Regions from separate parts of the Variovorax sp. P4_B11 genome, predicted to be linked through region 3. Evidence: predicted binding sites of a transcription regulator. Region 3 holds the regulator's gene; each other region holds the start of a gene.
What was found. The regulator HrcA, encoded in region 3, represses chaperone genes, less so after heat shock. The targets are predictions, from matches to a motif close to TTAGCACTCNNNNNNNNNGAGTGCTAA.

Region 1: rpoH (RNA polymerase sigma factor RpoH) is a predicted target of HrcA. The motif match lies at 8,858-8,884, and genes of this name have one in related genera.
Region 2: groES (co-chaperone GroES) is a predicted target of HrcA. The motif match lies at 5,417-5,443, and genes of this name have one in related genera.

Annotation. Positions count from the first base shown of each region.
Region 1 covers NZ_JBFUHO010000006.1:18-10,471, reverse strand. Annotated here, with positions in the region: gene ctaD (cytochrome c oxidase subunit I) at 1-272, shown strand, start outside; gene AC1DYD_RS08245 (cytochrome oxidase small assembly protein) at 286-396, shown strand; gene AC1DYD_RS08240 (cytochrome c oxidase assembly protein) at 416-1,048, shown strand; gene AC1DYD_RS08235 (DUF2970 domain-containing protein) at 1,045-1,254, shown strand; gene AC1DYD_RS08230 (cytochrome c oxidase subunit 3) at 1,306-2,187, shown strand; gene AC1DYD_RS08225 (twin transmembrane helix small protein) at 2,259-2,480, opposite strand; gene AC1DYD_RS08220 (SURF1 family protein) at 2,517-3,344, shown strand; gene AC1DYD_RS08215 (SCO family protein) at 3,286-4,011, shown strand; gene AC1DYD_RS08210 (COX15/CtaA family protein) at 4,019-5,206, shown strand; gene cyoE (heme o synthase) at 5,203-6,108, shown strand; gene AC1DYD_RS08200 (SCO family protein) at 6,117-6,722, shown strand; gene AC1DYD_RS08195 (DNA alkylation repair protein) at 6,846-7,688, shown strand; gene rpoH (RNA polymerase sigma factor RpoH) at 7,888-8,829, opposite strand; gene AC1DYD_RS08185 (Mpo1 family 2-hydroxy fatty acid dioxygenase) at 8,944-9,405, opposite strand; partial or broken gene ftsY (signal recognition particle-docking protein FtsY) at 9,482-10,454, opposite strand, start outside.
Region 2 covers NZ_JBFUHO010000001.1:22,643-33,096, reverse strand. Annotated here, with positions in the region: gene AC1DYD_RS00165 (pilus assembly protein) at 1-1,760, opposite strand, end outside; gene AC1DYD_RS00160 (PilX N-terminal domain-containing pilus assembly protein) at 1,790-2,374, opposite strand; gene AC1DYD_RS00155 (PilW family protein) at 2,419-3,498, opposite strand; gene AC1DYD_RS00150 (prepilin-type N-terminal cleavage/methylation domain-containing protein) at 3,507-4,121, opposite strand; gene AC1DYD_RS00145 (GspH/FimT family pseudopilin) at 4,157-4,699, opposite strand; gene AC1DYD_RS00140 (type IV pilin protein) at 4,704-5,162, opposite strand; gene groES (co-chaperone GroES) at 5,523-5,813, shown strand; gene groL (chaperonin GroEL) at 5,862-7,514, shown strand; gene msrA (peptide-methionine (S)-S-oxide reductase MsrA) at 7,658-8,395, shown strand; gene AC1DYD_RS00120 (DUF805 domain-containing protein) at 8,400-8,750, opposite strand; gene pgi (glucose-6-phosphate isomerase) at 8,829-10,382, opposite strand; gene tal (transaldolase) at 10,385-10,454, opposite strand, start outside.
Region 3 covers NZ_JBFUHO010000024.1:59,884-70,337, reverse strand. Annotated here, with positions in the region: gene rapZ (RNase adapter RapZ) at 1-475, opposite strand, end outside; gene recN (DNA repair protein RecN) at 472-2,154, opposite strand; gene AC1DYD_RS21250 (NAD kinase) at 2,156-3,052, opposite strand; gene hrcA (heat-inducible transcriptional repressor HrcA) at 3,081-4,088, shown strand; tRNA gene AC1DYD_RS21240 (tRNA-Ile) at 4,126-4,202, shown strand; tRNA gene AC1DYD_RS21235 (tRNA-Arg) at 4,309-4,385, shown strand; gene AC1DYD_RS21230 (hypothetical protein) at 4,741-4,941, shown strand; partial or broken gene AC1DYD_RS21225 (VOC family protein) at 5,068-5,454, shown strand; gene AC1DYD_RS21220 (GNAT family acetyltransferase) at 5,473-5,913, shown strand; gene AC1DYD_RS21215 (hypothetical protein) at 6,176-6,391, shown strand; gene AC1DYD_RS21210 (ABC transporter ATP-binding protein) at 6,594-7,379, shown strand; gene AC1DYD_RS21205 (ABC transporter ATP-binding protein) at 7,379-8,092, shown strand; gene AC1DYD_RS21200 (branched-chain amino acid ABC transporter permease) at 8,103-8,972, shown strand; gene AC1DYD_RS21195 (branched-chain amino acid ABC transporter permease) at 8,976-10,001, shown strand; gene AC1DYD_RS21190 (ABC transporter substrate-binding protein) at 9,998-10,454, shown strand, end outside.

The sequences.
Region 1 (10,454 bases), on a different contig from region 3:
CGGGCATGCCGCGCCGCTATGCCGACTACCCGATGCAGTTCGCCGACTTCAATGCGGTGGCCAGCGTCGGCGCTTTCGCCTTCGGCCTGGCCCAGGTGTACTTCTTCTTCTTCATCGCCCTGCCGACCATGATGGGCAAGGGCGAGAAGGCTCCGCAGAAGCCCTGGGAAGCCGCTGAAGGCCTCGAGTGGGAAGTCCCCTCGCCGGCACCGTTCCACACCTTCGAGACCCCGCCGCGGCTGGACCCCACCGCGACCAAGGTGATCGGCTGACGCGCAGCACGAGATGACTCCCGAACAGAAGAGGAACAACCGCCGCATGGGGCTCACGCTGGCCTCGATCGCGGTGCTGTTCTTCATCGGCTTCATCGTTCGCATGGTCTGGATCGGCCGCTAGGGCCGGGGACTGCATCACCATGGGCATCGGTCAACGCATCCGCCGCGAGAACGTCCGCATGGTCGGCAAGCTGGCCGTTGTCGCGGCCGGCATGTTCGCCTTCGGCTATGCGCTGGTGCCGCTCTATCGCGCCATCTGCGAGATGACCGGCATCAATATCCTGGCCCTGTCGGAGCTGCAGGTGCCGGGCGGCGCCAGCGGCGGCGACAAGGTCCGCGTGCCCGACAACACCCAGGTCGACATGAGCCGCACCATCACGGTCGAGTTCGATGCCAACGTGCGCGGCCTCTGGGATTTCAAGCCCGCGCAGCGTTCGATGGAAGTCCATCCGGGCCAGCTCAACACCGTGATGTACGAGTTCCAGAACGTGCAGAACCGCCGCATGGCGGCCCAGGCGATCCCGAGCTATGCGCCGCAGCAGGCCGCGCCGTACTTCAACAAGCTCGAGTGCTTCTGCTTCAACCAGTACACGCTCGACGCCGGCGAGAAGAAGCAGTGGCCGGTCGCCTTCGTGATCGACCCGAAGATCTCCAGGGACGTGAAGACGATCACGCTGTCGTACACCTTCTTCGAGGTCGGCGGCAAGACGCCGGCGGCGCCGGTGGCCGCCAATGCGGCAGTCGCCGTGCCCGCGACGGAGCCGCGTTCATGAGCTCGCCGGATGTCGCACGCAAGGGCTCGTTGTGGCGCACGGTGAGGACCGTGGGCTGGTCGTTCCTCGGCATCCGCAAGAAGAGCGCCTACCAGGACGATCTCGCCAAGGTCAACCCGCTGCACATCATCGCCGTGGCCTTCGTGGCCGTCGCCCTGTTCGTGGCCGCGCTGATTCTGCTGGTGCGCTGGGTGGCCACCGCCTGATGAACAGAATCCCACAGAAAATGAAGCCAGAGAAGAAAACCAGGACCTGATATGAGCTCAACCACCCACGGCAGCACGCCTTACTACTTCGTGCCCGCGCCATCGGCCTACCCGGTCATGGCCGCGACCGGCCTGCTCTTCGTCATCCTGGGCGCGGCCCAGTGGATCAACGGCCACCAGTGGGGCGCCTGGTCGCTGCTGGCCGGCATGATCATCTGGCTCGGCACGCTCTTCGTCTGGTTCAGAACCTCGATCCGCGAAAGCGAAGGCGGCCTGTACGGCCACAAGGTCGACCTCTCGTTCCGCTGGAGCATGAGCTGGTTCATCTTCTCCGAGGTGATGTTCTTCGGCGCCTTCTTCACCGCGCTGTGGTGGGCCCGCACCCACGCCCTGCCTTCGCTCGGCAGCCTCGACAACGCGCTGCTGTGGCCCGACTTCAAGGCGGTCTGGCCGACCGCGGCCGTCGGCGTGACCGGCTCGCCGGCCGGCACCGTCGAGCCCTTCCAGACCGTCGGCCCGTTCTGGCTGCCGACCATCAACACCGCGCTGCTGCTGAGCTCCGGCGTCACGCTGACGATCGCCCACCATGCGCTGCGTGCCGGCCATCGCGCCCAGAGCGTGCGCTTCATGTGGCTGACCGTGCTGCTCGGCTTCAGCTTCCTGAGCGTCCAGGGCTACGAATACCACCACCTGTACACCGAGCTGAACCTCAAGCTGAGCTCGGGCGCCTACGGCTCGACCTTCTTCATGCTGACCGGCTTCCACGGGCTGCACGTGTTCATCGGCATGCTGATGCTGTTCTTCATCACGCTGCGTCTGCGCCGGGGCCATTTCACGCCGGAGCGCCATTTCGGCTTCGAGGGCGCGGCCTGGTACTGGCACTTCGTCGACGTGGTGTGGCTCGGCCTGTACTTCCTGGTCTATTGGCTTTGAGCATCGGCGACGGCACAACAAAAAAGCGCCGCAAGGCGCTTTTTTCATGGTTCTCCTGGAACGAGCATCATCTACTTGCCGATCGGCAGGCCCCCTGGCTGGATGTAGCCGAGCTTCCACGCCAGCAGGACGCAGAGGAACAAAAGGACCGAAAGACCGATCCGAACAGTGAGCGCGCGCGCCATGCCGCCGCTCTTGGCGCGGCCGTCGCGCCCGTCCCTCAGCATGAAGAACAGCGCCACCGCAAGACTCGCCAGGATGCCCAGGAAGGCGAGGCCGACAAGATATTTCATGAGCCACATTATCGGCCGCCAGCGCCGCCCCCTCCCTTGAACGCGGACTTCGGGGAACCGGACCGTCCCCGGCGCGCCGGCCGCTTCTGGTTCGTCACCGCGGTCGCTCTGCTGACGCTCGCCGCCACGGTCTCGCTGGGCCGCTGGCAGCTGTCGCGCGCGGCGCAGAAGGAAGCCATCCAGGCCGAGATCGACGCGCGAAAGAGCCTTCCGCCGCTCGACCAGCAGGCATTCCTGGCCCTCGGAGACGCCTCTGCCGCCATGCACCGCCCGGTTCGCCTGCGTGGGCTCTGGCTGTCGCCGCACACGGTCTATCTCGACAACCGGCAGATGCACGGCGTGCCGGGTTTCTACGTGCTGACGCCCTTCGCCCTCGAAGGCACCGAGCAGACCGTCCTGATCCAGCGCGGCTGGATCCAGCGCAACTTCACCGACCGGGCCCAGCTGGGCGCTGTCGAGACGCCGAGCGGCCTGGTCGAGGTCACGGCCCGGATCGCGCCGCCGCCGGCCCACCTGCTCGAGCTGGGCAAGGCCGATGCGCCGGCGTCCGCCGCGTCGGCGCCGGCGCCTGCGAGCGCCGCCACGCCTGAAGCCGTGGGGTCTTCGCGCATCCGGCAGAATCTCGGTCTCGAAGCGTTCCGCGCCGAAACCGGGCTGCCGCTGCGGACCGACGTCTCGCTGCAGCAGATCGGGCCGGCTTCCGAGGGCCTGCAGCGCGATTGGCCGGCCCCCGCGCTGGGTGTCGAAAAGCACTACGGCTATGCATTCCAGTGGTTCGGCCTCTCGGCTCTCGTGGTACTCCTCTATGTCTGGTTCCAACTCATCGCCCCCTTCCGCCGCGCACGCCTTGCCCGCCGCGGCTGACGAGCCGCTCGGCCTGACCGTGCACTCGATGCCGTCGCCGCGCCAGGCGCTGGCGGGCGCCGAGGGCCGGCGAACGGTCCAGGGCCGATGGAAGATGGTCTTCGTGCTGCTGTGCTGCGCGGCGCCGGTGATCGCTTCCTACTTCACCTACTACGTGGTGCGTCCCGAAAGCCGGAGCGTCTACGGCGAGCTGATCGATCCTCAGCGCCCGCTGCCGAACGTCGCGGCCACACTGCCGGACGGCAAGACGCTGCGCCTGCCTTCGCTCAAGGGCCAGTGGCTGCTGCTGTCGGTGGCCGATGCCGCTTGCGACGCCCTCTGCGAGCAGCAGCTCTACCTGCAGCGCCAGTTGCGCGAGAGCCTGGGGCGCGAGAAAGACCGGCTCGACCGCGTCTGGCTGGTCAGCGACGACCAGCCGCTGCCCGAGCGCCTGGCCAACGGCTTGCGCGGCGCGACCGTGCTGCGCCTGCCGGCGGCCGACATCGCCAGATGGCTGCCCGCGGTCGCGGGCCATGCGCCGGCGGAGCACCTCTTCGTGGTCGACCCGCTGGGCAACCTCATGATGCGCTTCCCGGCCCGCATGGATGCCGCCGGCGCCAGCCGGGGCAAGCGCGACCTCGACCGCCTGCTGCGCGCTTCCTCGTCCTGGGACGAGGCCGGTCGCTGATTCCGCCATGGACGCCAGTTCGCTCTACGACCTCAAGCCGATCGCCTGGCTGCTGGCGGTGGGCGTGCTGCTGGCCCTCGGCCCGCTGGTCTGGGTCTGGCGCCGCAATGCCGGCGCCGGTGCCGCGCGCCGGCTGCATGCGCTGACCGTGCTCACCCTGTTCCTGACCTTCGACCTGACCCTGTTCGGCGCCTTCACGCGCCTGAGCGATTCGGGCCTGGGCTGCCCCGACTGGCCCGGCTGCTATGGCAATGCCAGTCCGGTCGGCGCCCGCCACGACATCGCGATGGCGCAGGCCGCCCAACCGACCGGGCCCGTGACCCACGGCAAGGCCTGGGTCGAGATGGTCCACCGCTACCTGGCCACCGGCGTCGGCTTCCTGATCCTGGTGCTGGCGATCGCCACCTGGGTGGTGCGCCGTCGCCAGCGACAGGCCGACCATCGCGGCGAGCGCGCGCTGAGCGCCTGGTGGCCGGCGGCCACGCTGGCCTGGGTCTGCCTGCAGGGTGCCTTCGGCGCCCTGACCGTGACCTGGAAGCTGTTCCCCGCCATCGTCACGCTGCACCTGATGGGCGCGGTCGTGCTGCTGGCGCTGCTGTGCATCCAGGCGGTGCGCTATCAGCAGGCGGCGCTGCAGCGCCTGCCGACGGCCCTGCCGTCGGCGCTGCGCACCTTGCTGATCGCCACCACCGTGCTGCTGGGCCTGCAGATTGCGCTGGGCGGCTGGGTCAGCACCAACTATGCCGTCCTGGCCTGCACGCAGTTCCCGATCTGCCAGGACAGTTGGTGGCCGCCGATGGACTTCGCGCAAGGCTTCGAGATCTGGCGCCATCTGGGCGAGACCGGCGCCGGCGCCCCGATCGATTTCACCGCGCTCACCGCGATCCACTATGCGCACCGGCTGATGGCCTATCTCGTGTTCGTCGCCCTCGGCCTGCTGGCCTGGCGGCTGCGCCGCGTCGCGCCGCTGCGGGCCCAGGCGCGCTGGCTCGGCGGTCTCGCGCTGCTGCAGCTTGCCAGCGGCCTCGGCAACGTTCTGCTCGGCTGGCCGCTCGCGGCGGCGCTGCTGCACACCGGCGGCGCCGCCGCGCTGGCGGTGGTGCTGACCTGGACCCTCTGCGAAAGCCGTCGCGCGGGCGCACACAGCGCCGCCGGCGCCGGCAGACGCATACCTACCATGGAGGTGGCCCGATGAGCGCCCCCGTTTCCGTCCCCGCCCAGACCACCGCCAGCGTGCTGCGTCAGTTCTATGCGCTGACCAAGCCGCGGGTGGTTCAACTGATCGTCTTCTGCGCCCTGATCGGCATGGTGCTCGCCGTGCCCGGCGTGCCGACCTGGGCCGACCTGCAGCAGGGCGCGCTGGCCTGCCTCGGCATCTGGCTGGTCGCCGGTGCCGCGGCCGCCTTCAACTGCCTGGTCGAGAAGGGCATCGACGCCAAGATGAAGCGCACCGCCTGGCGGCCGACCGCGCGCGGGCAGCTGAGCGACAAGCAGGCGCTGATCTTCTCGGCGGCGCTGTGCGCGGCCGGCTCGGCGCTGCTCTGGTTCACGGTCAACCCGCTGACCATGTGGCTGACCTTCGCCACCTTCGTCGGCTACGCGGTGGTCTATACCGTGATCCTGAAGCCGCTGACGCCGCAGAACATCGTGATCGGCGGCGCCTCGGGCGCGATGCCGCCGGTGCTCGGCTGGGCCGCCATGTCCGGCGATGTCGGTCCCGAGGCGCTGATCCTGTTCCTGATCATCTTCCTGTGGACGCCGCCGCACTTCTGGGCCCTGGCCCTGTACCGGGTCGAGGACTACCGCAAGGCGGGCCTGCCGATGCTGCCGGTGACGCATGGCAACGAATTCACGCGGCTGCAGGTGCTGCTCTACACCTTCATCCTGTTCGCGGCCTGCCTGATGCCCTTCATCTACGGCATGAGCGGGTGGCTGTACCTGGTGGTCGCGATCGGCGTCAGCATCGGCTTCACCGGCTATGCCTTCGCGCTGTGGCGCAACTACTCCGATGCGCTGGCGCGCAAGACCTTCCGTTTCTCGCTGATCCACCTGAGCGTGCTGTTCGCGGGGCTGCTGGTCGACCACTACCTCCAATGACCCCATCCATGAACAAGCGGCAAGCGCTCCGGACCCTGGCCTGGACCGGCGTCGCCGCGGTCGCCGGCCTGCACCTCGCGGCCTGCACCGAGGCCAAGCCCAGCTTCCACGCGGTCGACATCACCGGCGCCGACTACGCCCGCGATTTTTCCCTGACCGACGCCGACGGCAAGCTGCGCACGCTGGCCGACTTCAAGGGCAAGGCGGTGGTGCTGTTCTTCGGCTACGCCCAGTGCCCCGATGTCTGCCCGACCACCATGAGCGAGATGGCGCAGGTCAGGCAGCAGCTGGGCGCCGACGGCGACAAGCTGCAGGTGGTGTTCGTCACGGTCGATCCGGCCCGCGACACGCCGGAGGTCATGAAGGCCTACATGGGGGCCTTCGACCCGTCCTTCATCGCCTTGATCCCGACGCCGGACCAGCTCGCGGCGTTGGCCAAGGACTTCAAGGTCTACTTCAAGAAGGTCGACGGCAAGACGCCGACCAGCTACTCGATGGACCACTCGGCGGCGAGCTTCGTCTACGACCCGCAAGGCCGGCTGCGCCTGTATGCGCGCTATGGCGCCGGCGTGGCGCCGATGGTCGAGGATCTCAAGGTCCTGCTCAAGTCATGAGCGCCGCCCGGCCGCCCGAAGGCGCTCGCACCGCAGTGCGAAGCACGGAGGTTGCCTTATGAGCGCCGCGCCGGGCCGCCCCAAGCAAGCCCGCACCGCAGTGCGGAGAGCGGAGCTTGCCTGATGTGCGCCGTGGTCTCGCTTGATCACCTGAAGCAGCGCAAGGGAGCCTTCCGCATCGCGCTGATCCCGCCGGAGGTGCTGGAGGCGCTCAACGACGGCCTGATCGAGACTGTCAACCTCAACGAGTTCATGGCGCTGGAACTGCCCCGGCTGGCGCGCGGCGTGGCCGCGCAGATCGGGCTCGATGCGGCCAGCGAGCGCCTGCTCGACACCTTCGCGATGCTGGGCGCCTTCAAGCCGATGCAGCGGCACGGCCACGTCGCGCGGGCGCTCTACGACCTGACGGCGGTGCATCCGGAGCGCGATGCGGTGGCGCACCGGCTGGCCACCCACCCGAGCGACGTGGCGCGCTGCTGGGCGACGCAGTGGATCCCGATGTCGGGGCTGGCGCTGCCCGAGCAGCTGGCGGCGGCTCGCCGCTTTGCCGCCGATCCGCATTTCGGCGTCCGCGAGATGGCCTGGATGGGCGTGCGCGAAGCGACCATCCGCTCGCTCGAGCAGGCCCTGGCGCTGCTGCAGCCCTGGACCGCCGACCCGGACCCGAACATCCGCCGCTTCGCCAGCGAACTGACCCGTCCGCGCGGCGTCTGGTGCGCCCAGATCGAGCGCCTCAAGGCCGAGCCCTGGCTGGCCTTGCCGCTGCTGGAGCCGCTGAAGGCGGACAGCAGCCGCTACGTCCAGAACTCGGTCGCCAACTGGCTCAACGACGCCAGCCGGACGCAGCCGGACTGGGTAGAAGCGACCTGCGTGCGCTGGCTGGCCGAAAGCGATGCGGCCGAAACCCGCTACATCGCGCGCCGGGCATCGAGGACGCTGGCGAAGCGGGCGCCCGAGGCGGCCTAGGATGAAACACCCCCCGAAGCGCCTGCGGCGCCTCCCCCCTCAAGGGGGGCGATACCAGCGGCCCGGCAAAGCCGGTTCCGCGGTATCCCTGGCATTTGGCTGCGCCGGTTTCATGCGTCGCGGGTCACGCGATCACTTGGTGGTGCACTGACAACGAAAAAGCCCGGCGCGGGCCGGGCTTTTTCGCGGGTGGAGGCGCTCAGGCGTATTCGGCCAGGGCCTTCTTCATCTTCTTCATGGCCGCCACTTCGATCTGGCGAATGCGCTCGGCGCTCACGCCATAGACCGCGGCCAGGTCGTGCAAGGTCATGCCGCCCGAGCCGTCGTCGTTGACCTTGAGCCAGCGCTCTTCGACGATGCGGCGGCTGCGGTCGTCCAAAGCCTCCAGTGCGGTCGAGATGCCATCGGTCGACAACCGGTCGCGTTGCCGCGATTCGATCTGGGCGGTTGGCTCCTGCGTCGCGTCGGCCAGGTAGGCGATCGGGCCGAAGCCTTCGTCGCCGTCGTCGGACGGGCTCGGATCGAGCAGCACGTCGCCGCCCGAGAGCCGGGTTTCCATCTCGAGCACTTCCTCGGGCTTCACGTTGAGCCGGGTCGCCATCTGCGAAACCTCGTCCGGGCTCAGCGTGTCGCGGTGGGTGCCGCCGTCCGCTGCGGCCGAATCGGCCTTGAAGCCCTGCTTCATGGAGCGCAGGTTGAAGAACAACTTGCGCTGGGCCTTGGTCGTCGCGACCTTGACCATGCGCCAGTTCTTCAGGATGTACTCGTGGATCTCGGCCTTGATCCAGTGCATGGCGTAGCTGACCAGCCGCACGCCCTGGTCGGGATCGAAGCGCTTGACGGCCTTCATGAGGCCGACGTTGCCTTCCTGGATCAGGTCGCCATGCGGCAGCCCGTAACCAAGATATTGGCGAGAGATGGATACAACAAGACGCAGATGCGACAAGATGAGCGCACCGGCGGCTTCGAGATCGTTGTCGTCGCGCAGCTTGCGCGCAAAGCCCTGCTCTTCTTCGAGCGTCAGCAGCGGCAGCCGGTTGGCTGCAGAGATGTAGGCGTCCAAGTTACCCAGCGAGGGCACCATCGACCACGGGTTGGCGACGGCAAGCTGGTTGGCAGAGGCTCCAGACAGTGTTGTCATTGGGGAAACTCCTTCGTTCATAGCCATATTAGCACTCGATTGGAGGGAGTGCTAAGCTAAGGGTTCCCCCTTATTTTCTATGGGGTCGATAGCCGGCGGGCCTGTCCGGCGGGCCTACCAGCGGATGCCGAGACGCTCGAAGACCTTGGACAGCACGAACAGCGGGCCGACCCAGAGGTATTGGATGTCTTCGAAGAAGGAAGGTTTCCTGCCTTCGATCTTGTGGCCGATGAACTGGAAGATCCAGGCCACCACGAAGATGACGGCGGACACCGGCAAGACAAGGCCGCCCATCGCATGCACCAGCGCCAGCAGCGCGACCGTGCCGACGAGCATGGTCGCCAGGAAGGCCGGGGAGCGCAGGGTCGCGTAGTAGACCAGGCTGGCGGCGACGAAGGCGTAGGCGACCCAGGGATGGAGGGCGAACAGCAGCCCGACGATGCTCAGCATGATCGCCGGGATGGCGACCATGTGGATCGCCTCGTTGGTCGGATGGCGGTGGCTCTCGCCGTAGTGGGCGAGCAGGCGATCGACCTTGCGGTCGGCGTCGGCGAGCGGGGCGGCTGCGGTGTCCATGCGGGTCTCCTGGGGGCCTCTTGGCGGGCACCGACCATGATGCCAGAGCGCCCCCAGGCGCACAAACCTCGCCGGGCTAGCCGAGCAGGGCCTGGGCGAATTCCCGGGCGTTGAAGGTTTCCAGGTCTTCGAGCTTTTCGCCGACACCGATGAAATAGACCGGGATCGGCCGCTCGCGCGCGATCGCGCACAGCACGCCGCCCTTGGCCGTGCCGTCGAGCTTGGTCACGACCAGGCCGGTCAGGCCCAGTGCCTCGTCGAAGGACTTGACCTGCGCCAGCGCGTTCTGGCCGGTGTTGCCGTCGATCACCAGCAGCACCTCGTGCGGCGCCGTGGGGTCGGCCCGGTTGACGACCCGCTTGATCTTCTTGAGCTCGTCCATCAGGTGGATCTGGGTCGGCAACCGGCCGGCGGTGTCGACCAGCACCACGTCCTTGCCGCGTGCCTTGCCCGCGTTGACCGCGTCGAAGCTCACGGCGGCCGGGTCTCCGCCTTCCTGGCTCACGATCTCGACCGTGTTGCGGTCGGCCCAGACCAGCAGCTGCTCGCGCGCCGCAGCACGGAAGGTGTCGGCCGCCGCCAGCAGCACCGAGGCGCCCTCGTTGGCCAGGTGCTTGGTGAGCTTGCCGATCGACGTGGTCTTGCCGGCACCATTGACGCCGGCGACCATGATCACGGTCGGTGTGTGCTCGCCGATCACCAGCGACTTCTCCAGCGGCTGCAGCAGGTCCGTGATGGCGTCGGCCAGCAGCAGCTTGACCTGCGCCGCGTCGGTCGCCATCTGGCTCTTGACGCGGCGGCGCAGGTCTTCCAGCAGATGTTCGGTGGCCTTGACGCCGGTGTCGGCCATCAGCAGCGCTTCTTCGAGCTCCTCGTACAGCGCGTCGTCGATCTGGGCATTGACGAAGGCGGCGGTGATCGAGTTGCCGGTCTTGCGCAAGCCGTTCCTGAGCTTGCCGAGCCAGCCGCTGCGCTCGGGGGCGGGTGCAGCGGCGGGCGCGGGAGGCGGCGGCGGTACAGGCGGCGGCGCGGGAACCGGCACCGGCTCG
Region 2 (10,454 bases), on a different contig from region 3:
ACCAAGGTCGCGCTGGTGGTGCCTTGGCTCAGGCCCGCGCTCGGGATCGTCACGTTCGTCGTGTTGAAGTCGACCACGGAACTGCAGGTGGTGTCTGTGCAGGTCCGGATGTTGCGGGCGGCATAGCCGAGATTGCGCAGCTGCTGGCCGCTGCCTCCCCGTTCGACGAGCGGACCGTCGGGCGAATCGGAGTACTTGCTCAAAGCAGCGTAAGTCGTGACGTCTCCGCAACTCGACGCTGTCCCGGTCACGCTCTGCCAATACGTGCCGCTGTCGGCCGTCCAGTAGCTCTTCGCGCAATTCCGGATGAAGCCGCTCGACGTATCGACAGCGGGCGCGCCCGTGGCATCGACGAGGGAGAGCGCGTTGCCGCTGAGCGCGAACTGGTACTGCTTCATGTTGCCGACCCAGCGCTGATAGGCGTTTTCCTGCGGCCGGAAGACGCCCATGAACACCTGGTTCAGGAAGGTGCCCTGGGCATTCACGCTCACCGGCAGCGAAGCGGACGCAAACACGCTGTTGACCGACGCGATCTGCGTCAAGGTTTCCTTCAGCGCGTTGATCAGCGCCAGCAGGTCGCCACCCACGGAATAGTAGCCACCGGCGTAGTCTTCGGGCGCGTGGCCTCGGCCGACCGCCGCCATGGTCTGAAGCAGCTTCGCCTGCTTGGCGTCCTGCGAGGCGTTATAGACGTCGATCGTGAAGGTCTGGACGTTCTGCTGGCCGTCGATCGGGCTCACGTCGGTGCTGTAGAGGAATTTGGTCCACTCGTCGGCGAAGCGGACGTCGGACTTCTGGCTGTTGGGCAAAGGCACCGGGTAGATCTGCGAGCCCGGGTCGTGGCTGAGCCGCGACATCAGGGTGTTCGTCGGATACGGCGAGGCATTCGCATTGGTTCCGTATTCCTGATTCGGCCACGTATTGCCGATCAGGATGATGAAGTTCTTGCCGCAGCTGTTCTCGTTGGTGATCGGGCTCTTGTAGGTCTCCCTGGCCACAGGGTCCGTGAACGCATTCACGTCCTCCAAGGCGTTCTTGGTGCTGTAACGCGTGGGGCCGAACCCCGTTGCGCCCATCGGCGAGCCGGCCGTACCGCCGGAGCCGGAAACGACAAGGTTCGGTCGCGACCAGCCGCCGAAGTACTTGAAGGCTTCGTAGAGGCCGGCGCCGTATTCGGCCGAGGAGGCGCCTTTGAATTCCGGTGTCGTGATCTTGCTGTCGATGTTGGTCAGATCGGCAATGATCGAGGCGTTCACGTCGGTGACCGAGCACTGCGAACTCAACGACTTGACCTCGTGCCGGATATAGCCCGGCAGGACACTGTTGCTGTCGACCGAGTTGACGCTCGTGTTGAACATCATCAAGCCGGCATTGATGTCCAGTGCAGCGGTTCCGGTTGGCGGGCTGCACACGAGTTGGTTGAGCACGAGTTTCAGCGCGCGAACTTCCACCTGCCCTTGCACCAGTTTCGGATTCCCGCTGCAGGCCGACGTCGAGCTGCAGAAGACCTGGTAAACATAGCTCTGGCAGGTCGTCTTCGCCGAGCCGCTGTAGTTGCCGCATTTCGCGAGGACATCGGAATACGCCCATGCCTGGGCGTTGTTCGACCAGTTCGAGCTGTTGTCGAGATAGAAGAGAACATTGGGCGCCGACGCGCTCCCGCCGCCCGCATACAGGTCGATGTCTTCGGCTGCAGCCCGCGAATGCAGCACGAGGGCGGCGAGGATCGCCAGCACAAGTCGGAAGGCAAGGGTGTTCATCGGTGACCTTTTTTCTGGCTATATCGCGATCAGGAGCAGCTGCCGGAGAGCGCCGTGATGTCCGTGCGAACCTCGACGCCCTGCTGGACCACCGGCGCGGCGTTCAGCAGCTTCGGATCGTTGGCTTGCGCCTGCATGTCGTACAACACGGTCGCGCAAAGCGAATCGTCGGAGGGTGAACCGACCTTCGACGGATCGACGATCGTCAGGCCGGTGGAGGGGGGGCCTCCGAAGCAGGAGGTGTCCGTCGCGGTCACGTAGTAGATACCGGCCGAATTTTTCTGGAGCAGTTCCGAATTCTTGATCACGCGGGCACGTTTGCACTCGAGGTTCTTGATCGTGACCTTCGTCGAAGCCGCGGTGCTGTCGGCGGTGGTGTCGTCTGCCTTGCTCGTGCCGAGATTGACGGTGGTGGTCGTGCCTGCGGCCTTGTACGGATCCCAGGTGGTGTAGGGCTGATTCAACACCGTGTCGAGCGCGTAATTGGCTGCTGCAACCGCCTCGGTTCGCACCTGCTCATTGCTGACAATCTGGGTATGGCGCGTGGACAGCCGAATCACGCTGACCGCGACGAGGCTGATCATCAGCAGCATCACCATGCCGATCATCAGCACGGCGCCGGACTGGGCGCGGTGGGCTCGGCAGACATTTTTCATCTTCATGATTCGCGGCGCGCCTTGGGGGTGACGAACGAGATATAGGTGCTGTAGACGCGCCGCTTCGGGTTGCCCGCGGCGTTTGCGGCAACGCTGACGCTGGTGTCCGCGCCGAGCACGAAACTCGCGGCATTCTGGGTGTTCTGGCTCGAATCGCTGGAGCGGGCCAGCAGCCAAATTCGTACGCCGATGACTTGTGTCCAGTCCGTATAAGGCGGCAGAGCAGGCGGCACGTTGGGGTTGGGCGCAGCCGCGAACACGTCGGGTGTTCCATCTGCAGGGGTGCTGGTGTCGAACGCGTACTCGATTTGCATCTGCTCGATGTTCTCGACCAACACCACAGGATCAGGGAGATTGCCGCTGGGCGGGAGGATGAGCGGAATATCTCGATAGCTCAACTCGTTCGCCGCGCTGACGTAGTAGATACGGCGAACGAGTTTGCGCTTCGGTGCCGGCGTGCCGGCAACACAGGTCTTGGTTTGAAGCGTGAAGTCTGACGAACCGCCCTGCAAGAGCTTGATCGGCGTCGCGCTGTATTCGCTGCCGCACTCGGACACCTGCAAATAGGCATCTGCGTTCGACTCGAGCGGGCAACCCGGGTCGCCGACGGCGCAGGTGCTCGCTCGCTGAATGAACAACGCATCGGTACCGGCTTTGCGTGCAATGCAAGACGGATCGGCGTCTGTATTCGCCCCTGCCGCGCTGCCAAGCCCCAGGACGTAGTAAGTCAACGAGTCTTGCCATTTGCCAAGGTTCGCGACCCCGGTCAGGCACATCGCTGTCGCTGCCTCGGCAGGCGTGATGATCGGAGTGACGGCCGCCGTCGGCTTGACCAGCGATCCGTAGAACCCCGTCTGCGACAACTCGCGGCTCAGAACGTCGAGGGCATAGCGCCCGTTCTCAATCACCTCCGCACTCCGTTCGACCTCGCTTCGGGACCGGCTGCTGCCAGCGAAAAGGACACTCACCGCGGCGACGATCAGCAGACCGATGACGAGCGCAATCATCAACTCGATGAGCGTGAGCCCTCGCTGGTGACGGCAACGGGCTTCTGAGGTCGACGCAAGGGCTCGGCGGTACATGTCGGTCCTCAAGATGACTTGGTCAGGTTCGGCACCAGCACGCGGACCGTGACGCCACGCCGCAGCCGGTCGCCGAAATTCACATCGTTGGCGCAGAAGTTCTGACCCGCCGGAGAATCGGGGTCGGGTTCGGCACTCGGCGATTTGCCTTGCCACACGACCGTGACGTAGATGTCGGCCAGTGCGTTGCCCTCCGCCGGCACGACCCGGATCAGGCAGCCGCGGGCGCCGATCATGGCGCCGACCTTCGAGCTGCCCTCCAGGGCCGCGGCGCCCTGCAGCGCCAGCCCCCACTGACACATTTCGAACTCTGCCTCCGCCAGCGGAACGCCCGCTCCCGCGACGCAGACGGAACCGGTGCTGAAGTCCTTGGCATTCGCGCCCGAACCCACGTAAACGCCGCCGTGGGTGGAACTGACGGCATCATTGAGATAGCCGTCGACGATGGCTCGCGAATCGGTCAGACGGCCCTGCATTTCACGGACCAGCGAAAGCGCCTCGCCACGCTGGTAGGACTCGAATTCCATGACGGTCGACCTGGCTTGCATGCCGATCACGCCCAGAATGCCCAGCAGCATCACGGCGATGGTCACCAGCACTTCGATCAGCGTGAAGCCGCGCATGCCGGTCGCTCGGGTACGGAATCGATGAAGGTCAGCTAGCAACATGATGTCGATTGGGTGACGGCCCGGCCACTGGCAGAAATGCAGACCCAACGATTGACCTTGGCAGACGGGACGCTGAGCTTGATCGAGGACGAACCGCCGGAGGTCAGCCGGCCGGAGGAGTTGAAAACGAACAGCAAGTTGCCGCTCGTCGAGGGGGATGGGCACGTCGAGGTGGTGGATACCACGGAGGGGGAGCCCGTCTGTTGAAGGAGCGCGGTACCCGTTCCGTCGCTGCTTTGGGTGATCTTCCAGTCCCCGACAACGGTGTCGTCCCCCGAATTCGTGAAGTTGAACGCCACCTTGTCATTGCGCTTGAGTGCCTCGCTGCGAGCGACCCAAAGCGATTCATTCAGCGCCGAGGCGACGGACTTGATGCGCTGCGTGGCGATCAGCTGCTGGAACGAGGGCGCGGCCAGCGCCGCCAGGACGGCGACGACGGCCAAGGTGACCATCAACTCGATGGCCGTGAAGCCGCCCTGGCGAGCGCGCCGCGTTGCGCGCCGAACCTGGGTCAATGCCGCCGGGGTTGCCATCGCGTCACTTGCCCCAGTAGCCCGAGGCGTCCGGCGCCTTGACGCCGGTGTTGTCGAGCGTCATCGTCTGCTCGCCCGACACTGCCTGGCTCCCTGCCGGCGCGGCCGTTGCCGTGAAGCCCGAGCAGTCGGCCGGAGTGCAAGCGACCGAGATCGTGTAGGCCGCCTGGATTTCGGCCGGCGTCGCGAAACCGGTGTCCGCCAGCACGGTGGTGTACACACGCCGGTCGAGGAGGTAGCTTTGTTCCTTGCTGGCCAGATCCATCAAGGCCGCCTGCGCGGTCGCCCGCTTCCCCTTGCGGATGTACGACGCATAGGACGGGTAGGCGATCGCCGCCAGAATCGCCACGATCGCAACGGTGATCATCAGTTCCATCAGCGTGAAGCCGCGCGCCCGCCCGCCCCAGGGGACCTTCGAGCTTGCCGTCGTCGTCATCGGCATCTTTTCCAGAGACTGAACCATCGGGCTGTATCCTCCATGGCGCGCCCCTCGACCCTTGGATCCGATCAGAGGCACGCCGCAGGAAATCATTTCAAGATGTCACAAAGTACAAGTGGATGTGAAATTATCACATTCACCTGAAGTCAGGCTTTGCCGACGCGGCCGTTTCGTGGGAAAAGTGACAGAAGGCCCGTTTGACCCGACAGGCGGTTCGCCTTCATCCACATCTGGCGCCGGCCCCTTCGGCCTTGAAACTGCCCAAAACACCCTTATGATTAGCACTCGTCAAAGCTGAGTGCTAACAACACTGGCTTCCGATGATGGGGCGCCGGCAACCTTGCCGGCACCCGAACCAAACCCCGTTTCTTATCAGGAGATGCAATGAAACTTCGTCCTTTGCACGATCGCGTGATCGTCAAGCGCATTGAAAGCGAAACCAAGACCGCCTCGGGCATCGTGATCCCCGACAACGCCGCCGAAAAGCCCGATCAGGGCGAAGTCCTGGCCGTCGGTCCTGGCAAGAAGAACGACAAGGGCGACCTGATCTCGATGAACATCAAGGTCGGCGACCGCGTCCTGTTCGGCAAGTACAGCGGCCAGACCGTCAAGGTCGATGGCGACGAACTCCTGGTCATGAAGGAAGACGACCTCTTCGCAGTGGTCGAGAAGTAATTTCTCGCCCCTTCATCCCCCTATCCAACTGAATCTCGGAGAAATCTCATGGCAGCAAAAGACGTAGTCTTCGGCGGTGAAGCCCGCGCGCGCATGGTCGAGGGTGTCAACATCCTCGCCAACGCAGTCAAAGTGACCCTCGGCCCCAAGGGCCGCAACGTGGTGCTCGAGCGCTCGTTCGGCGCCCCGACCGTGACCAAGGACGGTGTGTCCGTGGCCAAGGAAATCGAACTCAAGGACAAGCTGCAGAACATGGGCGCCCAGCTCGTGAAGGAAGTGGCTTCCAAGACCTCGGACAACGCCGGCGACGGCACCACCACCGCGACCGTGCTGGCACAAGCCATCGTTCGCGAAGGTTTCAAGCTGGTGGCTGCCGGCATGAACCCGATGGACCTGAAGCGCGGCATCGACAAGGCGGTCACCGCCCTGGTCGCCGAGCTCAAGAAGGCTTCGAAGGCCACGACCACCTCGAAGGAAATCGCGCAAGTCGGCTCGATCTCGGCCAACAGCGACGAAACCATCGGCAAGCTCATCGCTGACGCGATGGACAAGGTCGGCAAGGAAGGCGTGATCACCGTCGAAGACGGCAAGTCGCTCGACAGCGAACTCGACGTCGTCGAAGGCATGCAGTTCGACCGCGGCTACCTGTCGCCCTACTTCATCAACAACCCCGAAAAGCAAAGCGCGATCCTGGAGAACCCGTTCGTGCTGCTGTTCGACAAGAAGATCAGCAACATCCGCGACCTGCTGCCGACGCTGGAGCAAGTGGCCAAGGCCGGCCGTCCGCTGCTGATCGTTGCCGAAGAAGTCGAAGGCGAAGCCCTGGCAACGCTGGTCGTGAACACGATCCGCGGCATTCTGAAGGTCGTGGCCGTCAAGGCACCTGGCTTCGGCGACCGCCGCAAGGCCATGCTCGAAGACATCGCCATCCTGACGGGCGGCAAGGTCATCGCCGAAGAAGTGGGCCTGACCCTCGAGAAGGTGACCTTGGCCGACCTCGGCCAAGCCAAGCGCATCGAAGTGGGCAAGGAAAACACCATCATCATCGACGGTTCGGGCGCCCCTGGCGACATCGAAGCCCGCGTCAAGCAAGTCCGCGTGCAGATCGAGGAAGCCACTTCCGACTACGACCGCGAAAAGCTGCAAGAGCGCGTGGCCAAGCTGGCCGGCGGCGTTGCAGTGATCAAGGTCGGCGCTGCCACCGAAGTCGAAATGAAGGAAAAGAAGGCGCGCGTCGAAGACGCCCTGCACGCCACCCGCGCTGCAGTGGAAGAAGGCGTGGTTGCCGGTGGTGGCGTGGCCCTGCTGCGCGCCAAGCAAGCCGTGGGCGACACCCTCAAGGGTGACAACGCCGACCAGGATGCCGGCATCAAGCTGGTGCTCAAGGCCATCGAAGCGCCCCTGCGCGAGATCGTCAACAACGCCGGCGGCGAAGCCTCGGTGGTGGTGAACGCCGTGTTGGCCGGCAAGGGCAACTACGGCTTCAATGCCCAGAACGACAGCTACGGCGACATGCTCGAGCTGGGTATCCTGGACCCGACCAAGGTGACCCGCACCGCCCTGCAGAACGCCGCTTCGGTGTCCTCGCTGCTGCTGACGACCGAAGCCATGGTCGCTGACGCACCGAAGGACGAAGCCGGCGCCGGCGGCGGCATGCCCGACATGGGCGGCATGGGTGGCATGGGCGGCATGGGGATGTAATTCCCCCCGGCCCGGCTGCCACAGCCAAGCCAAGAGCCCCGCGGTGCGAGCCGCGGGGCTTTTTTTCGTCCTGTCGGAGCACCGGGGCGGATCGGCGTACAACCGGGGCTTCGACCCGAAAACGCAGCGAAGGACCCACCGGCATGAACTCCAAGACCCTCGTCGCACCCCCGGTGCCGGCACGCCGCGCCCTGCTGTGCGCACTCGCGCTCGGCGCCGGAGGACTCGCGCTGCGCCCCGGCGCGTCCGCCTGGGCGGCCGAGCGCGCCACCGTCGTCCCGGCGCCGGCCGACGACCCGGCCGCAGGGGCCGCCGCCACGACCGAGACCGCAGTCATCGCCGGCGGCTGCTTCTGGGGCGTTCAGGGTGTGTTCCAGCACGTCAAGGGCGTGACCAGCGCCGTCTCGGGCTATGCCGGCGGCGAGGCCGCAACGGCCAACTACGAAGCCACCAGCTCCGGCCGCACCGGCCATGCCGAATCGGTGCGCATCAGCTACGACCCGAAGCAGATCAGCTACGCGCGGCTGCTCCAGATCTATTTCTCGGTCGCCCACGACCCGACCGAGCTGAACCGCCAGGGACCGGACGTCGGCAGCCAGTACCGCTCGACCATTTTTGCGGCCAACCCCGAGCAGGCACGCATCGCCAGGAACTACATCGCGCAGCTCGACCGCGCCCGCGTCTTCGGCAAGCCGATCGCGACCACCATCGAGCCGCTCAAGGCCTTCTATCCGGCCGAGGCGTACCACCAGGATTTCATGACCCGCAATCCCGACCACCCCTACATCGCGATCAACGACCTGCCGAAGGTCGACAACCTGAAGAAGGTGTTTCCGGCCAGCTACCGCGCCAAGGCGGTGCTGGTGGGCGCAGGCGGCTGAGGGATCAGACGCCGGCCGGGACCGGCCCGGCCGGCGGTCCGTAGGCATTCGATTCCGGCTGGCTCGGCTGCACCATGAAATAGAGCAGCACCAGGGTGCCGATCACCGGGACCAGCCCGAGCAACAGGAACCAGCCGCTGCGGCCGACGTCATGCAGGCGGCGCACGCCGACCGAGAGCAAGGGCAGCAGGAAGGCCAGCACCACGAGGTAGTAGAGGTACTCGTGGATGAAGCCCGCCACGAAAGCCACGATGACATAGGCCAGGATGAACCACCAGTATTCGGGCCGGGTCGCACGGCCGGAAAACTCGACGTACTTGCGAAAGCAGGTCTGGAACGCCTGTTGAAAGTTCATGAGCAACTCCTCTTGCTGATTCCCACGGGACAACCCCCGTGGTCATCATATCGAGCAGGCTGCCGACTTTGATGAAAGCTAGGCGCCCGGGCGAAGGCGCTGCAGCAGGCCCGCGGTCGAGGCGTCGAGCCCCTGCACGTCGCCGGAGGCCAGCCGCGGCTCGATGTCCCGGGCCAGCACCTTGCCGAGCTCCACGCCCCACTGGTCGAAGCTGTTGATGCCCCACAGGGCACCGCTGGTGAAGACGCGGTGCTCGTACAGCGCCAGGAAGGCGCCGAGGGATTCCGGCGTCAGTCGATCGAGAACGAAGAAGGTGCTCGGCCGGTTGCCCGGGAAGTTCTTGTGCCCGCCCGCATCGTGCTGGCCGACCATGAGGGCCTGCGCCTGCGCCAGCGCATTGGCCAGCAGCTTGGGATGATGGCCCGCGAGATCGTGCCCCGCATCGCGCACCGCGATGAACTCCAGCGGCGTCACGTCGGTGCCCTGGTGCAGCATCTGGAAATACGCATGCTGCCCGTTGGTGCCGGGCTCGCCCCACAGCACGGGCGAGGTGCCGAAGGTGAGCAGCTGGCCGGCCATGTCGACCTGCTTGCCGTTGCTTTCCATCTCGAGCTGCTGCAGGTAGGCCGGCAGCCGCTTGAGCGCACTGTGATAGGGCGCGATGCTGCGGGTCGTGAAACGATGGAAATTGCGATACCAGACGTCGAGCAGGCCGAGGCGCACCGGCAGGTTCTGCTCGAGCGGCGCGGTGCGGAAATGCTCGTCCATCGCATGCGCGCCGGCCAGCAGGCCGCGGAAGCCGTCGGCGCCGATGGCCAGCGCGATCGGCAGGCCGATGGACGACCACATCGAGTAGCGGCCGCCGACCCAGTCCCAGAAGCCGAAGGTGGTGTCGATGCCGAAGGCCTTCGCGGCCGCCACGTTGGTGGTCAGCGCGGCGAAATGACGCGCGATATCGACGCCGCCCGACTGCTCGAACCAGCGCCTGGCCGACTGCGCGTTGACCATGGTCTCGGCGGTCGTGAAGGTCTTCGAGGCGATCAGGAACAGCGTGTGCTCGGGCGCCAGCCCGCGCAGGATGCCGGCCAGCTCGTGGCCGTCGACGTTGGAAACGAAGTGGAAGCGCTTGCCCGGGGCCGAGAACTGGTCGAGCGCCAGCACCGCCATCTGCGGACCGAGGTCGGAACCGCCGATGCCGATGTTGACGACATCGGTGATGGTCGAATCCGCGCGCACTTTTTCGGCGTAGGCCAGCATGGCGTCGAGCGTCGCATGGACGTCGCGGAAGGCGCCCGCCAGCTCGCCCGTCACCGGCGCGGAAGCCGGTCGCCGCAGCAGGGTATGCAGCACCGCACGACCCTCGGTGGCGTTGATGTGCACGCCCGCGAACATCGCGTCCCGATGCGCCTCCAGTCCGGCTTCACGCGCCACGGCCAGCAGCAGCTGCTCGGTGCGCGCCTCGACGAGGTTCTTCGACAGGTCGGCAAAGACGCAGGGCGCCGACTGGCTCAGGGCCGCGAAGCGTCCCGGGTCGCTCGCAAAAGCCTCGCGCACGTCGAAGCCGAGTCCGGCCGTGTCGTAATGCAGCTGGAGCGCGCCCCAGGCGGCCGTGCGATCGCAACGGGCGTTCATCGTCAGGTCTCCATCAAACGTTCGAGCTTGACCGCATCGGCCGCGAAGGCGCGGATGCCTTCAGCCAGCTTC
Region 3 (10,454 bases):
CGTAGCTCTGGAGCTGCGCCGGGCGGATGATGCTGGTGTCGATCACGTCGGCGCCATCGCGCAGGTCGGCGAGCAATTCCCGCTCGAGCTCGATCGCCTGCACCAGCACGCGCTGCTGTTCGGGCGCGTCGGTGCGGCCTTCCTGGCGCGACAGCGGATGGCGGCGCCGGGTTTCGGAATAACGGCGCACCAGGGCATCGGTGGTGGCGTCGAGGAACAGCGAGCGCAGCGAAATGCCCTGCTGCCGCAGGCCCTCGAGCTGCTGCGGCACCAGGGGCAGCGAGACACCGCTGCGCACGTCCATCGCGATCGCCACCTTGGCGACATGCTGCTGCTGTTGCAGCGCGATGAAGGGCGAAAGCAGCTCGGGCGGCAGGTTGTCGACGCAGTAATAGCCCGCGTCCTCGAGCGCGTGCAGGGCGACGGACTTGCCGGAACCGGACATGCCGGTGATGAGCACGAGTTCGAGGCTCATGTCTCGGCCACCTGTGCCTTCTGGCCCAGCATCTCGCGCGCATGCGCCAGCGAGGTTCGGGAGACGCGCTCGCCGCCCAGCATCCGGGCAACCTCCTGGGCGCGGCCTTCGCCGTCGAGCACGGCGACACTGCTTTCGGTGCGGGCGGTGTCCTGGCCCTTGGCGGCGGTCTGGCGCTTGGCGACCACCAGGTGGTGGTCCGCGCAGGCCGCCACCTGCGGCAGGTGGGTCACCGCCAGCACCTGGCGGTCGCGGCCGAGCTGCTTCATGAGCCGGCCGACGGTCTCGGCCACGGCACCGCCGACACCGGCATCGACCTCGTCGAAGATCAGTGTCTGGGCGGCGCCGAGCTCGCTGGTCGTGACCGCGATGGCCAGCGCGATGCGGGAGAGCTCGCCGCCGGAGGCCACCTTGCCGATCGAACGCGGCGTGCTGCCCGCATGGCCGCTGACCAGGAAGGAGATCTCTTCGAGGCCGGCCCGGCCGGGTTGCGCCAGCGGCTGCAGTGCGACCTCGAAGCGGCCGCCCTTCATGCCGAGTTCCTGCATCGCCTGCGTGACCGCCTGCGAGAGCTTGGGCGCCGCCTGCTTGCGGGCCCTGGCCACGGCCTTGGCCTCTTTCAGGTAGGCCTGCTGCGCCGACTGCTCGGTGCGCTCGAGCGCGTCGAGGTCGCTCTGCGCGTCGAGGGCCTTCAACTCGGCCTGCCAGCCGGCGAGCAAGGCGGGCAACTCGGCCGGCGGACGCCGGTAGCGGCGCGCGAGCGACATCCAGCTGCCCATGCGCTCGTCCAGTTCGGCCAGCCGCTCGGGGTCGGGGTCGGCCTGGCGCAGGTAGCTGTGCAGCGAATGCGCGGCGTCCGAGGCCTGGGCCACGCTGGAGGCCAGCACCTCGCCCAGCGCCTTGAATTCCGGCTCGATGTGCTCGCAGTTCTGCAGCAGCGTGAGGGCGCGGGCTAGCGCCGCCAGGGCGCCGCTGTCGTCATCCTCGAGCGCGTTGCTGGCGCCCTCGGCGGCATCGATCAGCGCCTGGGCGTTGGAAATGCGGCTGTGGCTCGCCGACAGCTCTTCCCACTCGTCCTCGCCCGGTGCCAGCTTGGCGACCTCGGCGACCTGCCATTGGAGGCGTTCGCGTTCGCGCTGCAGGGAATCCTGGGCCGAGCGGGCGGTTTCGAGTGCCCCGATCGCCTGCCGCCAGAGCTGCCAGGCGCTTTCGAGCGCGCCGGTGTCGATGCCGGCATAGGCATCGAGCAGGCCGCGCACGGCCTCGGGCCGGGTCAGGCTCTGCCAGGCGTGCTGGCCATGGATGTCCAGCAGGTGGTCGCCGAGCTCGCGCAACTGGGTGGCGGTGGCCGGGCTGCCGTTGATCCAGCCGCGGCTGCGGCCCTGGAGGTCGACCGTGCGGCGCAGCAGCAGAGCATCGCCGCCTTCGAAGCCGCCCTCGTCGAGCCGGCCGGCCAGGCCCGGGTCGGCATCGAACTCGGCGCTGACGTCCAGCCGCTCGGCGCCTTCGCGCACCGCGCCGGCATCGGCCCGGTTGCCCAGTGCCAGCTGCAGTGCGTCGATCAGGATCGACTTGCCGGCGCCGGTCTCGCCGGTGAGCACCGTGAAGCCGGCGGAGAAATCGAGCTCGAGCGACCGCACGATCACGAAATCCCGCAGCGCAATGCGCCTCAACGCCATCTCAAGATCCCCCTTCGTTCCAATGCAGTTTCTTGCGCAAGGTGTCGAAATAGCTCCAGCCTCGCGGATGCAGGAAGCGCACCCGATAGTCCGAGCGGCGCACCATCACCTTGTCGCCGATGGCCAGCGTGGCCAGCGATTGCATGTCGAAATTGGCGCTGGCATCGCGCCCGCCGACCAGTTCCATCGTGACCTCGTCGGCGTCGGGCAGCAGCAGCGGCCGATTCGACAGCGTGTGCGGCGCGATCGGCACCAGCACCCAGCCGCGCACCGCGGGATGCAGCAGCGGCCCCCCGGCCGACAGCGCGTAGGCGGTCGAGCCCGTGGGCGTGGAGATGATCATGCCGTCGGCGCGCTGGTTGGCCACGAAATGGTGGCCCACCGTGACCCGCAGCTCGACCATGCCCGAAGTGGCGCCGCGGTTGACCACCACGTCGTTCATTGCCAGGGTGTCGAACACCGACTCGCCGTCGCGCACCACCCGCGCCTTCATCAGCGTGCGCAGGTCTTCCTCGTAGTCGCCGGCCAGCATCGGGATCAGCGTCGCCTGGTAGTTGTCGAGCGAGATGTCGGTGATGAAGCCGAGCCGGCCGCGGTTGATGCCGATCAGCGGCACGTCGTGCGGCGCCAGCTGGCGGCCGATGCCGAGCATGGTGCCGTCGCCGCCGACCACCAGGCCGAGATCGCACTGCTGGCCGATTTCCTCCACCGTCAGTGCGGGATAGGGGCCGGATTCGACCGAGTCCGACTGCGACTTCTCGACGAAGACCTTGCAGCCCTGCGATTCGAGGAAGGCGCCGATCCCCTCCATGACGTCGTCATGCGCGCCGCATTGCGCCCGGGCGCCGGAGGCCTGGTATTTACCGATCAGTGCGACATGCCGAAAGCGGGAGCTCATTCACAAATTACAACATTAAAATCATTCGATGCTGGACGACCGTGCCAAGTTGCTGCTGAAGACTCTCGTCGAGCGCTACATCGCCGACGGGCAGCCCGTGGGGTCGCGCACGCTTTCCCGCGCGCCGGGGCTGGACCTGTCCCCCGCGACCATCCGCAACGTGATGTCCGACCTCGAGGTGCTCGGGCTGATCGCAAGCCCCCACACGTCCGCAGGTCGCATTCCGACCGCACGGGGCTACCGCCTCTTCGTCGACACCATGCTGACCGCGCAGCGCGAGCAGTTCGCGTCGGCGCCGAGCCTGGCGGCCGACCAGCCGCAGAAGGTGATCGCGAACGCCGCCAACCTGCTGTCGAACCTGTCGCAGTTTGTGGGCGTGGTGATGGCGCCGCGGCGCGCCTCGGTGTTCCGGCAGATCGAGTTCCTGCGGCTGTCCGACCGTCGGTTGCTGGTGATCATCGTCGCGCCCGACGGCGACGTGCAGAACCGCGTGATCTTCCCCGAGGTCGACTACACGCAGTCGCAGCTGGTCGAGGCCTCCAACTACATCAACACCCATTTCGCCGGCCTCTCGATCGAGCAGGTGCGCGACCGGCTGCAGTCCGAGGTCGAGCAGCTGCGCGGCGAGATCGCGGCGCTGATGCAGGCTGCCGTGCAGGTCAGCTCCGAGGTCATGACCGAGGCCCAGGACGAGGTCGTGATCGCGGGCGAGCGCAACCTGCTCGCGGTCACCGACTTTTCCAGCGACATGGGGCACCTGCGGCGCGCCTTCGAGTTGTTCGAGCACAAGACGCAGCTGATGCGCCTGCTCGACGTCTCGAGCCAGGCCGAGGGCGTGCGCATCTTCATCGGCGGCGAGAGCCAGGTGGTGCCCTTCGACGACCTGTCGATCGTCAGCGCGAACTACGAGGTCGACGGCAAGGTTGTCGGCACACTGGGCGTCATCGGCCCGACCCGCATGCCCTACGAACGCATGATCCAGATCGTCGACATCACGTCGAAGCTGGTCACCAACGCGCTGAGCCACCGCAAGTAGGGAAGGGCGCCGCGCCCTACTAGAATCGGTGCCACGTGGGCCGTTAGCTCAGTTGGTTAGAGCAGCGGACTCATAATCCGTTGGTCGCTGGTTCAAGCCCAGCACGGCCTACCAAAAGCATCCGCCGGAGACTCGGGTCTGCTTGCGCGAAGCTTCTTTTGCAAGTCAAGAATCGAAGCGTGGACAGATGGCTGAAATGGATGCTATAATCGCAAGCTGTGCGGCTGTAGCTCAGTTGGATAGAGTACTTGGCTACGAACCAAGGGGTCGTGGGTTCAATTCCTGCCAGCCGCACCACTCTCTCGAATGGCCTAGAGGATTTTTCTCCTCTAGGCCATTTTCTTTTGGGGGGCCTTTCAGGGGAGTCGGTCCTTCCCTCCGCCTGCTCGAGCCGCAAGGACCACCGGATGGGGCATGGTCATCGTCGACAGCTTTCCGCTGGTCGCGGAATTCTTCAAGGTCGACTGCAGGACCGGGTTCGGCTGGGGCGGCACGCTCGTCAGCCTGATTGCCTGGGTCTTCCTGGCCACCGGCGTGGCCGCGTCTTCGAAATCCACCACCAAGACTTGGGGCGGGCGCATGTCGCGCGGCCGAGTTGCACCGGCCGGATGGCTTATTGGCCGCCTCGACGGCCGCAGCCAGAATTTCATGAATGGAGACGATGGGAGACGAAGAACTCGCCGCGGCCGCGTATGTGCTGCGAAAGCGGGCCGCGCTTGGCGACCCGGATGCCTTGAAGCAGGCGCAACGCATGGAGGCGGAGCTGCGCAGGCGCCTGGGTTCCACGCCGTCCGATCGCACCCCGCTGGAGCCCGAAGGCAGGCCTGCGCGGCCTTGGTGGCGGTTCTGGTAGCTGGAGCGTGCGCAGGACGTCCGGTTTGTTGCCGTTCTCGCCCCACCGAGGTGCCGGTGCCGGCGAAGAACTGAGCGCTTTCCGTTATCTTCGGCTCGTCAGGGGCAAGCGCTCCGGGGAGCCGAGATGTTTTCGCATGTCTTCGTGAGCGTGGGCGACTTCGAGCGCGCACTGCTTTTCTATCGGCCGGTGATGCAGGGCCTGGGCCTCGAGCTTCGTTTCTGCGAGCGAGACAAGCCCTGGGCCGGCTGGCACGGCACCGGCCGCACGCGGCCCTTCTTCGTGATCTGCAAGCCGCACAACGGCCTGCCGCATGCGCCCGGCAACGGCCAGATGGTGGCCTTCGCCGCGGCCGACCGGGCCATGGTGCGCACGGTGCACCGCGTCGCGCTCGCCCAGGGCGGCAGTTGCGAAGGCGCACCCGGCTTGAGGGCCCAGTACCACCCGCACTACTACGGCGCCTACTTCCGGGATCCCGACGGCAACAAGTTCTGCGTCGCCTGCCATGCCCCGGACCCCGAGAGGGACTGCATGACCCTGGTCGCCCCGTACCTCGATGATGTCCACCGAGCGCAGGTGATCCGTCTCTGGGAGACCGCATTCCGCTACGGCACGGCGCACAACGCTCCCGCCCTCGGCATCGACAAGAAGCTGGCGGTCGCCGATGGTCTTTTCTTCGTCGCTCTGGCGCAGGGCTCGGTGGTCGGCACCGTGCTGGCGGGCTACGACGGACACCGGGGCTGGCTGTACTCGGTCGCCGTGGATCCGGGGCATCGGTCGCGGGGCATCGGCACGGCCTTGGTCGCGCACGCGGAGCGCGCCCTGGCGGATCGGGGTTGCATGAAGATCAACCTGCAGATTGCGCCCGGCAGCGAGTCGGTGGCGGCCTTCTACGAAGCGCTTGGCTACGTGGTTGAGCCGCGCGTCAGCATGGGCAAGCGCATCGTCGCCAACATCCCGGGCGGTTCGTGAGCCCATGCGGCGTCGCCGAGGGCGCGAGAGTCCGCCAGGTCTCGCGGTACAGCGCGCTGGGCCATGAGATCCACGGCCGCCCGCCGGGCTCCGTGATGACCATCGTCGGGCAGGGCGGGTCGGTCGCACGTGTAACCGGCGGCCCCATCAACACTACCGCCGGCGGGGCCGCCAGTGACGGCGGACCGCCCGCCGCCCATAATCGCCATCCGGCCAAGCCAGGGGCCCCTGTCGAATCCTGGCGTTCATTGGGGCGACCACGATGAGCTTTTTGCACATGTTCCTGCCGGCCTCCGAGCCCGCGCGCAGCGAGGCCCTGGCCCTGCTGAAGAAGAAGCACCACGTGCCGAGGCACCTCGTCCGGGGCGTCGTGCCCAAGAAGGCGTCGGCCCTCGCGACGGAGCCCGTGCAAGTCCAGCAGCAGACCTTCGGTGCATCCGGCCCCTTGCCGTCCGACGCGCAAGTGCAGGTCGGCTGAGCGCCGCGCCTGACCCAGGCTCTCCCAGTTCCGATCCGGCAGCAGGCCTTCGCGGTCCGCGCGCCGGCGCAGCCGTGGGCTGCCGCGCCGGGCAATCAAGGGTAAAGCCGGCTTTCCATTCGTCCGAACACCGGTATCTTTTGTATCCAGTGGCATCCGAGTGTCCCGCTCGGGTTGGGTTCCACTGTGCAAGGAGTCGGAAATCGCCTCGCCTGCCCCCCGTGCCGATCTGCTGCGCGTCGAAGGCGTCACGGTGCGCTTTGGGGGAATCACGGCGCTCGACAAGGTGTCGTTCGCGGTGCCCGAGGGTTTCATCGTCGGCCTGATCGGTCCGAACGGTGCCGGCAAGACCACGCTCTTCAACTGCCTGTCGCGGCTCTATGCCTTCAGCGAGGGCCGCATCTCGTTCGAGGGCCGCTCGCTGGTCGAGACGCCGGCGCACGGCGTCGCGGCGATGGGCATCGGCCGCACCTTCCAGAACCTGGCGCTGTTCCGGACCATGACCGTGCGGCAGAACATCCTGCTTGGCGGCCATTGCCGCACCCGCAGCGGCTTCCTCGCCAATGCCCTGCGGCTGCCGGGAGTGCGGCGCGAAGAGCAGGTGCTCGAAGCGCACGCCGACCAGCTGGTCGACCTGCTCGACCTCGGCGCCGTGGCCGCCACCCGCGTGATGGACCTTCCCTTCGGCACCCAGAAGCGCGTCGAGCTGGCGCGGGCGCTGGCGAGCCGGCCGAAGCTGCTGCTGCTCGACGAGCCGGCCGGCGGCCTGAACCATGAGGAAGTCGGCAAGCTGATGGACCTGCTGCGCCAGGTGCGCGAGCGGCTCCGGCTCACGATGCTGCTGGTCGAGCACCACATGAACCTCGTGATGCGGGTCTCCGACCAGGTGGTGGCGCTGGACTTCGGCCGCGTCATCGCCGACGGCTCGCCGGCCGAGGTGCAGGCCAACGCCGAAGTGATCCGCGCCTACCTGGGAGACCCGGACTGATGGCCCGCCTGCTCGACGTCCGCGGCCTGCGCGCGCAGTACGGCGCGAGCAGGGTGCTGCACGGCATCGACTTCGGCGTCGAGGAGGGCGGCATCACGACCATCCTCGGTGCCAACGGCGCCGGCAAGACGACCACCCTGCGGGCGGTCTGCGGCATGGTCAGGACCGAGGGCGAGATCGCCTTCGCGGGCCAGCGCATCGAGGGCCGCGCGACCGAGTCCATCGTCCGGCTCGGCGTCGCCCACGTGCCGGACGGGCGCGGCACCTTCGCCGCGCTGAGCGTCGAGGAGAACCTGCGCCTGGGCGCCTACACCCGCCGCGACAAGGCCGAGGTGGCGGCCGATTTCGAGCGCGTCTACAACCACTTCCCGCGGCTGCGCGAGCGCCGCTACCAGCAGGCCGGCACGCTGTCGGGCGGCGAGCAGCAGATGCTGGCGGTGTCGCGCGCCCTGATGCTGCGGCCGCGGCTGCTGCTGCTCGACGAGCCCTCCTTCGGCCTGGCGCCGCGCATCGTGCATGAGCTGTTCGAGATCCTGCGCGAGATCAATGCCAGGGAGCGCGTGAGCATGCTGTTGGTGGAGCAGAACGCGGCACTGGCGCTGCGGCTGGCCGACCACGCCTATCTGCTCGAAACCGGCCGCGTGGTGATCTCCGGCCGCGCCGAGACCGTTCGCAACGACGAAGCGGTGCGGCGTTCCTACCTCGGCTACTGAGCGCGGCGCCATGAACCTCCTCCTGCACCAGGTGCTCTCCGGCCTCGCCACCGGCGGGATCTATGCCAGCGTGGCGCTGGCGCTGGTGATGATCTACCAGGCCACGCACCTGGTGAACTTCGCGCAGGGCGAGCTCGCGATGTTCTCCACCTACATCGCCTGGAGCCTGATGCAGGCCGGACTGCCCTACTGGGCCGCGTTCTTCGTCACGGTGGCGATCGCCTTCGCCCTCGGCGTGCTGATCGAGCGCATCGTCGTGCGGCCGGTCGAGAACGCGCCGATCCTCTCGGTGGTCATCGTCTTCATCGGCCTGCTCGTCATCCTCAACAGCCTCGCGGGCTGGATCTTCAGCTACACGATCAAGCCCTTCCCGAGCCCGTTCCCGGCCGAGCCGCTGTTCGGCAATCGCTTCATGTCCTCGCACGAGCTGGGCTCGATCGGCATCACGCTGGCGGTGCTGGCGCTGGTGTTCGTGTTCTTCCGCTACACGCCGCTGGGCCTGGCGATGCGCGCGGCGGCGCAGAACCCGGTCTCGAGCCGACTGGTGGGCATCCGGGTCGGCTGGATGCTGGCCCTCGGCTGGGGCCTGGCGGCGGCGATCGGCGCCATCGCCGGCATCATGGTCGCGCCCGCCGTGTTCCTCGAGCCCAACATGATGGCCGGCATCCTGCTGTATGCCTTCGCCGCCGCCCTGCTCGGCGGCATCGACAGCCCGGGCGGCGCGGTGCTCGGCGGCTTCATCGTCGGCGTGCTCGAGAACCTGGTCGGCGCGGTGCTGGGCACCGAACTCAAGCTCACAGTCGCGCTGGTGCTGATCGTCGGCGTGCTGGTGATCCGGCCCTCGGGCCTGTTCGGGAAGGTCAGCGTCACGCGGGTCTGAGCCATGAAGCGGCCACCCACCCCGACCCGCACGGCGCCGAGCAGGGCCCAACTGGCAGGCCTGCTGCTGCTGGTCGCGCTGGCCTGCGCGCTGCCCTTCGTGGTCAGCAACTACCGGGTGTTCCAGTTCACGCTGGCGCTGGTCTACGCCATCGCCCTGCTCGGGCTCAACATGCTGACCGGCTACAACGGCCAGATCTCGCTCGGCCACGGCGCCTTCTACGCCATCGGCGCCTATGTGGCGGCGATCCTCATGGACCAGTTCGGCGTGCCCTACTGGCTCACGCTGCCGGCCGCCGGCGCGGTCTGCCTGCTGGCCGGTTTCCTGTTCGGCCTGCCGGCACTGCGGCTCGAAGGGCTCTACCTCGCGCTGGCCACCTTCGCGCTCGGCGTGGCGATGCCGCAGATCCTCAAGTACAAGCACTTCGAGCACTGGACCGGCGGCGCGCAGGGCATCGTGATCGTCAAGCCCGAGGCGCCCGAATGGACCGGCCTCTCGCAGGACCAGTGGCTCTACTTCGTGGTGCTGGGGGTGCTGGTCGTGATGTTCGTCCTCGCCTGGAACCTGCTGCGCGGGCGCATCGGACGCGCGATGGTGGCGATCCGCGACCAGCCGATCGCGGCCCAGGCGATGGGGGTCGACACCGCGATGGTGAAGTCGTTGACTTTCGGCGTCTCGGCGATGTACACCGGCGTTGCGGGGGCACTGGGGGCGATCGTGGTCCAGTTCGTCGCGCCGGACTCGTTCACCATCTTCCTGTCGATCACGCTGGTGGTGGGTGTGGTGATCGGCGGCCTGGCATCGATCCAGGGCGCGATCTACGGGGCGCTGTTCATCCAGTTCATACCGAACGTCGCCGACCAGATCTCCAAGGCCGCACCGTGGGCGATCTACGGCATCTTCCTGATCGTCTTCATGTACGTGATGCCCACCGGCGTGGCCGGGCTGGTTCGCATCCTCGCCGGCCGCTTCCGGCAGCGGCGCGAGCGACAAGAGAGTTCATCGTTGACACAGAAGGAGACATCATGAAATTCAGTCCCTACCGTCGCGCCACCTTGCTCGCCGCGGCCCTCGCCGTCATCGCGGCACCGGCGCTGGCGCAGAAGAAATACGGCCCCGGCGTCACCGACACCGAGATCAAGCTCGGCCAGACCATGCCCTACAGCGGACCGGCCTCGGCCTACGGCACCATCGGCAAGCTCGAGCAGGCCTATTTCAAGATGATCAACGACAACGGCGGCATCAACGGCCGGAAGATCAACCTGATCAGCCTCGACGACGGCTACAGTCCGCCGAAAGCGGTGGAGCAGGTGCGCCGGCTGGTCGAGCAGGACGAGGTGCTGGCGCTGTTCCAGACGCTGGGCACGCCGAGCAACTCGGCGATCCACAAGTACGTGAACGCGAAGAAGGTGCCGCACCTGCTGCTGGCCACCGGCGCGACCAAGTGGGCCGACCCCCAGAACTTTCCGTGGACGCTCGGCT